One region of the Alteromonas sp. Cnat3-28 genome, then DNA from elsewhere that is predicted to be linked to it. Evidence: predicted binding sites of a transcription regulator. Region 1 holds the regulator's gene; the other holds the start of a gene.
What was found. The regulator ArgR, encoded in region 1, controls arginine synthesis, uptake and breakdown. The targets are predictions, from matches to a motif close to ANTGAATANNTATTCANT.
Positions count from the first base shown of each region.

Region 1 (4,281 bases):
GTTAAAGGTCGTCAATTCGTTATGATTGGTTATTCAGATTCAGCCAAAGACGCAGGTGCACTTGCTGCGGGCTGGGCTCAATACCAATCACAAGAAGCCTTGGTTGCGATTGCTGATGAGTTTGACGTAAGCCTGACGCTATTCCACGGCCGTGGCGGTACAATTGGTCGTGGTGGCTTGCCAGCACATGCTGCCATTTACTCTCAGCCTCCTGGCTCGCTAGACGGCGGCTTCCGTGTAACTGAGCAAGGCGAAACTATTCGCTATAAATTCGGTATGCCTAAGCTGGCTAAACGCAGCCTAGGTATTTACGCCAGCGCCATAATTGAAGCCATGTTATTCCCGCCTCCGGCACCAAAAGAAGAATGGCGAGAGCTTATAACTGCAATGGCAGCCCAAGGTCGTGACAACTATCGTGCAACCGTGCGTCACGATAAAGAGTTCGTACCTTACTTCCGTGTTGCAACGCCAGAGCAAGAGTTAGGCAAACTCCCACTAGGTAGTCGCCCAGCGAAGCGTAAGCCACAAGGCGGTATTGAGAGCCTACGCGCTATTCCATGGATATTTGCTTGGGCACAAACCCGTTTGGTGCTACCAAGCTGGCTAGGCGTTATGCGTGCTATTGATAGCGTGAAGACCCCGGAAAACGAAAAAGTGGTTAACGAAATGTTCAGCGAATGGCCGTTCTATCGTTCACGTCTTTCAATGCTGGACATGGTGTTCCATAAAGCCGATCCGCGTATCAGTGAAGCTTATGATGAGCGCTTGGTACCCAAAGAGCTCAAACATTTTGGTGAAGCGCTGCGCAGCGAGCTAAAACAAAGTATCTCCTCGCTGTTGGCTATCACTGGCAACGACGACATAATGAAGAACGACCCGCAGGGTAAAGAATCGATGGAGATCCGCGCAGGATACCTTCAGCCCCTTCATTACCTGCAAATTGAGCTTCTAGATCGTATCCGTAAAGCCGGTGACGATGCACAGAACACCAGTCTAGAACGCGCCATGATGGTTACCATCGCGGGTATTGCCATCGGTATGCGTAATACGGGGTAATACCCAATTAAGCGCTTAGCGTTGTTACTAGAAGCCTGCTCATTGAGCAGGCTTTTTTTTGCATGTTGCTTAACTCTAGCGAGCGAGTTTTATAAGGTTTTAACAGGCTCGCTTCTTTCTCAAGTCATGAGTGTGCCAAAGGATGTTCGGTAATGGATTGAATTGGCAGGAGTTTGAGAAACAGGCTCTCCTATAACAAGGATGCGGTGACGAAGCCTACAAAGACGCAACAAAAAGACTGGATACGTAAGGTCGTTACAGGCTTTCTACTCTAGAGTAATGAGGACTTATAAAATCGCATCTTGATGTAAAGACTGGGAAGGCACTTAAAATGTAGGCTCTCCACCGCAGGGATGCGGCGGCGAAGCCTACATGGACGTATTAACGGCGGGCCTACGTTTTGATTGCCTTTTCAGGCTAGCCCGCCAATAGCGCTATTAGCCGTTTACGAAGTCAACGCCTAGCTTGATGTCGCCACGTAGGCCTTCAAGCATGTCGTTTTTCGCTTTTTCTTCGAATGCGCTTAGCTCGCCGTATGGCAAGATTTCTTCAACACCATTTGCGCCTAGGCGAACTGGGTGTGCAAAGAATGCTGCGTCGTCGCTGTCGTCAGTTTGTACATAAGTGTACTCAACCACGTTCTCGCCTTGCATTGCTGCAACTAGAGATAGACAGAAGCGTGCTGCTGCTTGACCCATTGATAGGGTTGCAGAACCGCCGCCCGCTTTAGCTTCAACAACTTCAGTACCCGCGTTTTGGATACGAGTAGTTAGGCTAGCAACTTCTTCGTCTGTGAACTCTACGCCTTCAACTTGTGAAAGTAGAGGAAGGATAGTTGTACCAGAGTGACCACCGATTACCGGTACGTGCACAGAAGATACGTCTACACCTTTAAGTTCAGCAACAAACGTTTCAGCACGGATAACGTCTAGTGTCGTTACACCAAAAAGCTTGTTCTTGTCATAAACGCCTTTTGCTTTAAGCGTTTCAGCTGCAATAGCAACAGTAGTGTTAACTGGGTTAGTGATGATACCAACACACGCGTTCGGGCAGTTATCAGCTACACCTTCAATTAGGTTTTTAACAATGCCGGCGTTGATGTTGAATAGATCAGAACGATCCATACCTGGCTTACGAGGCATACCCGCTGGAATTAGAACAACGTCTGCTCCAGTTAGTGCATCAGCTAGGTCATCTTTACCGTGACCGGTTACTTTTACCGCAGTGGGGATGTGGCTCAAATCAACGGCAACACCAGGAACAACTGGCGCTACGTCGTAAAGCGCTAAATCTGAACCTGCTGGCAATTGTGTTTTCAACAACAAAGACAGCGCCTGACCAATACCACCGGCAGCACCTAACACGGCTACTTTCATACCATTTCTCCTATGGGATTACTTCACGTATTTAAACGGAACGTCACACTAATGCAACGCGGGGGAAAACTCAATCACCGGATCGTCTTATTAACGTTATTTATGGCGATTTTATCTCGATATTCATTATCATGAATGATTATGCAAAGAAATTGCGCAAAGTCTACCTGTACGGCACAATATACGCATACTAAATATAATTCCTAACGATAACCCTCAAAAAAGAAAAGAGCGCTAATGGCAAACGCAAAACAAGAGCTACTCATCAAAGCTTTTAAAGAAATTCTTAAAGCAGAAAGTTACGGTTCACAGGGCGAAATTGTTGATGCATTAAAAGCACAAGGCTTCGACAACATCAGCCAATCTAAAATCTCTAGAATGCTAAGCAAATTCGGCGCGGTACGCACGCGAAATGCCCGAGGTGACATGGTGTATTGCTTGCCTCCAGAGCTAGGTATGCCTACGGCTAAAAGCCCTCTTAAACAGCTGGTACTGGATATCGTTCACAACAACGTAATGGTAATCATTAGAACCAGCCCTGGTGCTGCACAGCTTATTGCGCGCTTGCTTGACTCATTAAGTAAGAAAGACGGAGTTTTGGGCACCATAGCAGGTGACGACACTATTTTCATCGCGCCAGCGGATGTGTCTAGAATCGAAGAACTAAGACAGCGTGTTGAAGACCTGTTTGAGAACGTTTAGGTAGCCACGCTATTAAAACGGTGCCCTCTCATTGAGGGCACTATATATTCTGCTGTTCGCTGACGCTAACTCAATAGCTTAATCAGCGCATCGGCTGCTGGTCGTGATGACGGCGGATTCTGTCCCGTCACCAGTAACCCGTCGGTACACACTTTTACAGCAAAATTGTCGGCGCTCTCATACTTACCGCCTTTTTTAACCAGTTCATCTTCAACCAGATAAGGCACTACGTCTGTAAGTTCCATTGCAGCTTCTTCACTGTTTGAAAATCCGGTAACAGATTTTCCCTCTACCAGGTATTTGCCATCAGGCGTTTTAACGTCCTTAAGCACAATTGGCGCGTGACATACTGCCCCAACGGGTTTATTAGCTGCGATAGTGTCTTCGATTAGTTTTATCGAGTGCACATTGTCAGAAAGGTCCCACAACGGACCGTGTCCCCCTGGATAGAACACCGCGTCAAACTCTTCAGCTCTCACATCTTCAAGCGGAATAGTCGACGCTATAGCGCTACGCGCCAGCTCATCTTTCGTATATCGCATAGCGTCATCGGTCATTGCATCGTCAGCCAGACTATTGGGATCGATAGGCACTTGCCCTCCCATGGGTGACGCCAAAGTTATCGTATATCCTTGGTCTTTAAATGCGTAGTACGGCGCAGCAAACTCTTCCAACCACATGCCTGTCTTTTTGCCGGTATCACCCATAATTTCGTGAGATGTCATTACCATTAGCATACGTTTTGACATAAGCCCTCCTTGCGAGCATTTAAAAATTTGTCGTCAATTACTTCGGCTAATGTACGTAGTTAGATCATTAAAAAAGCGGAGGATCGTTTGATTGCATGATTGTGAGATTAATGGCGGGCATAAAAAAGTGCCACTTCCTGTTAAGGAGAGTGGCACCTAACACTACAATAGGTTCACACCATTGGATTAGAAGCTGTACTTAACACCAACTCGGATTTGCCATAATGATTGCTCATTAAAGAATCCATTTTGATTAGTGTTACCTTCAAAGAACTCGTTGTACGTATATGTACCATCGCTATTTAGCGATGCATCAAGTACAGGAGCTGAAACGAATGGACCAATTTTACGAACGCCCCAATCATCATTTAAGAAGTTACCAACGTTCTTAAGGATGA
Region 1 is NZ_JAKREY010000018.1:44,154-48,434, reverse strand. It holds gene ppc (phosphoenolpyruvate carboxylase) at 1-1,056, shown strand, start outside; gene mdh (malate dehydrogenase) at 1,494-2,432, opposite strand; gene argR (transcriptional regulator ArgR) at 2,670-3,134, shown strand; gene MHM87_RS16065 (type 1 glutamine amidotransferase domain-containing protein) at 3,200-3,883, opposite strand; gene MHM87_RS16060 (TonB-dependent receptor) at 4,070-4,281, opposite strand, start outside.

Region 2 (4,281 bases), on a different contig from region 1:
GTCACTCACTCCGCGCATTTCAGCAATAACTGTCTCTGAGAAGCGTTCACGGTGCTCCATCATGAACAAGAATCGAACCTTCGAAAGGAAGCGGCCGTTTATGCCGCCACGGGCTTGTTCGCGAAGAAACAGCGTACATATTTCAGTAACACCGGTGTAGTCATTACAAAACGTTAGAATGTCTACCGTGTTGTGAATGTTAAGCTCGCGCGAGGCGTGCACTACTTTGCTTAGGTGGTAATGATAGAACGCATCGTCTATACCAACAGCCGCTTCAATACCTGTTGTTCCCACTACCTGTCCGGTAGTGGTATCTTCCATTACAAACAAGTATGACTCATCGCCAGGTTCGGTTACGTTTGGTTTGTTAAACGCAGTTTCTGCACGATCAATTTTACGCTGCAGCAACTCGTCGTTGACAGGTAAAGACGTAAAGCCAATACCTGATTCAACGGCGATTTCTTTAAGCGCGTTATAGTCGGCCTTCGTGATAGGGCGAATGATATTCATGTTCGCTACTCGTGTTGTAATTATTCGGCGTTTACAACGGCAGCAACGGCGCGTTCAAAACGTGCAAGACCTTCTTTGATGTCTTCATCAGGAATAACCAGTGAAGGTGCAAAACGAATAACGTTCATGCCAGCAACAAGACACATAAGGTTCTCTTTCGTTGCAGCCATCATGAAGTCACGTGCACGGCCTTGGTATTTCTCATTTAACGCACAACCTAACAGCATGCCTTGACCACGTACTTCTTCAAATACGTTGTACTTTTCATTGATAGCGCCTAGTAGTTCACGGAATAGGGCTTCTTTCTTAAGTACACCTTCAAGCACTTCTGGCTGGTTCACGATATCTAACGCTTTTTCCGCAACAGCACAGGCTAGTGGGTTACCACCGTAAGTACTACCGTGGGTACCTGGCTTAAGGTGTGCAGCGATGTCTGCTGTGGTAAGCATGGCGCCAATTGGGAAGCCGCCACCAAGAGATTTAGCGGTTGTTAGGATATCAGGTGTTACGCCAAGACCCATGTAGGCATAAAGGTGACCAGTACGACCAACACCCGACTGAACTTCGTCAAAAATAAGTAATGCGTTGTGCTTGTCACAAAGTTCGCGAACGCCTTTTACGAAATCTACATCAGGTGGAATAATACCGCCTTCACCCTGAAGCGGTTCCATCATTACCGCGCAGGTTTTGTCAGAAATTAGCGCTTCAAAGGCAGCTAAATCGTTGTAGTCACAGTGGTCAACAGCGCCTGGCTTAGGACCAAAACCGTCAGAGTAAGCAGCTTGACCACCTACTGTTACGGTAAAGAAGGTACGGCCGTGGAAACCTTTGTTGAAAGCGATGATTTGGTTTTTGTCTTCACCGTGCTTGTCCAGCGCCCAGCGACGAGCTAGCTTCAATGCTGCTTCGTTCGCTTCTGCGCCTGAGTTTGCGAAGTAAACTCTATCTGAAAACGTTGCGTCATTTAGCTTTTTAGCTAAACGAAGGGCTGGCTCGTTAGTGAAAACGTTGCTTAAGTGCCAAAGCTTTCTGCCTTGTTCATTAAGAGCTTTCACAAGCTCTGGGTGACAGTGACCTAAAACGTTAACTGCAATACCGCCTGCAAAGTCGATGTACTCAGCTCCATCTTGATCCCATACGCGTGAACCTTCACCTCGAACAGGTACCATACCTGCTGGGTTATAGTTAGGAACCATTACATCATCAAATGTAGCGCGAGTTACGTTCATCTTTGTTACCTCTGCGTTGGGCGCCAATCACACCGTGTGATTTGGCCTATCGAATCTATGAGCACATTTTAGTACTACTTTGGTCGATAAGCGTTAATTGGGCGCGTAAAAACTAATCGGATTTGTTCAACAGTATGCCATTTTTTTTAACATTTGTCTTCTATGCAAAGGGCTGCAGCCCTTTATTTATAAGGACTGTGGCTTAATTTGCAGGAAAAGTGAATAACTATTAACTACTGGGCTATATCAATTAGTAATAATCAATTTTTGCGCTGAGAAAAGGGCTGCATACGGGTTTTAATGTACTGTGAAGCAATAAGAAAGGGGAGATAGGACTGGAAGCCTTACCTGTTTAATGTCGCTAAAAACGGGCAAGGCATTGAGCAAGCGTCAATAATTTGGGGCATCATGCACATGAAATGAAAAAGGTGCATAACGAGTGCATGAATATCCACTAAAAAATTAATGATTCTCTTCGTTTTTCACCAAAGGAAGGGTGAAAATATCAATGGTTTTGAGTTTTTCGAGTGCACCTGCAGGGTAGCGTTGCTCCATGAAAAGCGGCTTTACTTCTTTCATTTCAACAAGCTTTAACTGATGTAACATCCGAACTTGTGTGTAGGTTCGGGCTTGATGAAGTACCTTACTGAGTGTTTTAGGCTGTGCAGGTACTTTATCGGCACACGCTCGCATCGGTTCTGCAATAGGCAAGCGCATTAAATGCATCCACTCCAGAATATCCGCGCTGATTGCATCTGCGAATTCTTGCTGTAGAGCAATAAGGTGGTTGGCTGAAGGAGCCACTTTGAGTAGCGCTTCATGTCGCTTTTGCTCTTTGTCTTTCTGGCATTCTTGCAACAGGTGTAGCTGAATTTTATCGAACAGTTTGAAGTAAAGTCTTGTTACGACACAACGCCCCAAATTACTAAGCATCGCAAGGGTATAAGCCTGGTTTTTGTTTAGATCCGTAAGCGCTGCAAGGCGTTTCGCCGTTATGGCAACGCCAGTCGTATAAGGCGTAAGCTTTTGTTTAATTAGCGGGTAAGGGTCGGTAATCTGAGGCATAGCACGCTTTAAGATGAGCGACGGTATCAATGTGCGTAGGTTTTCAATACCCAAAAAGCTCAATGCTGTGCGCAGTGTCTCTACAACAATGATACGCCCACGGGAGTCTTTGCGTCTAAATTGTGGAGTATTCACCACAACGATCAGTTCATCATAAAGCCATGGCATGGTTGCGGCAATTGGCTCTAGTTTCGAAACCGAGCATGCTTTCACGGAAAGTGCATCAAGAAGCTCGCCGATGTTTTCGGGCAAGTTAAGTACGTTTTGAACGAGTTCGTCGGTATAGCCTAGCTGCTCTGTTAATTCACCTAGAAGGATCTCGTGAAGATGGTGACTCACTGATTCAAGGTATGACGCTTCGGTTTTCTCTTGAAGGCGCTTGTTTTCAATCGCCACTTTTTCAACGTGCAGTAGCAGCCTGCGCGCATCACCTTGCTCCGATTGCTCGAAGCTTACCTCTCCCACCTTGCGCCTTCCTAGCATTTCCAGCACTCGCTCTGGGGATATGATCATATTTTCAAAACGATCATCTATCGTGGGCGGTGTGGTTGCCCCCATTGTCATATTAAAAGCACTCCTGCTCATAACTTTTTGGTGAACGGCAATATTATCGTACATCAGGGGCCTTTATTACTTTCGCTACGGTAATGATGAAAATGGTAGCTACTGCTTGAAAGCAAGCCTTATTTACCCTGCAACTGTTGATATTGCGTGTGCGATGCTTCGTAAAATCTTTATTCAGCGCATTGGCTAAAACGAATTATGAAAAGTTAAACGAAAAATCAGTGAATTGCGAGTAATTCTGGCCTTCAAGCGTAACCTTTTACACTATAGAAGCGTATCGGCATCAAACTCGTATACTTAAATTGATTTAAACTGAAGAAACGCATCCAGTACGCTATGACCGTGTTCGGTAAGTAGTGACTCGGGGTGGTACTGCACGCCCCAAATAGGGTGATGATTATGGGAAATTGCCATGATTTCCTTTGTGCCCTTTGCGGTTTCACACCATGCATCAACACTCAGTGAGGCAGGTAGCGATGCGGGATCTAAAACCAATGAGTGGTAGCGCGTCACGTTAAATGGGTTAGGTAAGCCTTTGAACAGGCCACTGTTGCGGTGTGTTAGGGGTGAAACTTTTCCATGCTTAATCTCTTGTGCACCTACTACCTTGGCACCAAACACTTGACCTATAGCTTGATGACCCAGGCATACACCTAAAATAGGTATCTTGCCTGCAAAATGTTCAATCGCAGATAAGCTGATGCCCGCTTCGTTAGGCGTGCATGGTCCCGGTGAAATAACTAACTGTGAAGGCGCTAAGCGAGATATGTCGTCTAAGGTCAGTGCGTTATTTCGCACCACTTCAACGTCGACGCTGAGCTCAGTGAAATACCGAGCGAGGTTATGAGTGAACGAATCGAAGTTATCAATTAACAGCAACACAGCAGTGCTAGTCCTTGGTATTTCTAAGTTG
Region 2 is NZ_JAKREY010000010.1:127,899-132,179, reverse strand. It holds gene astA (arginine N-succinyltransferase) at 1-510, opposite strand, end outside; gene MHM87_RS12135 (aspartate aminotransferase family protein) at 531-1,739, opposite strand; gene MHM87_RS12130 (HDOD domain-containing protein) at 2,202-3,368, opposite strand; gene MHM87_RS12125 (aminodeoxychorismate/anthranilate synthase component II) at 3,666-4,250, opposite strand.
Region 2: a site for ArgR is predicted at 1,957-1,974, ahead of MHM87_RS12135 (aspartate aminotransferase family protein). Genes of this name have one in related genera too.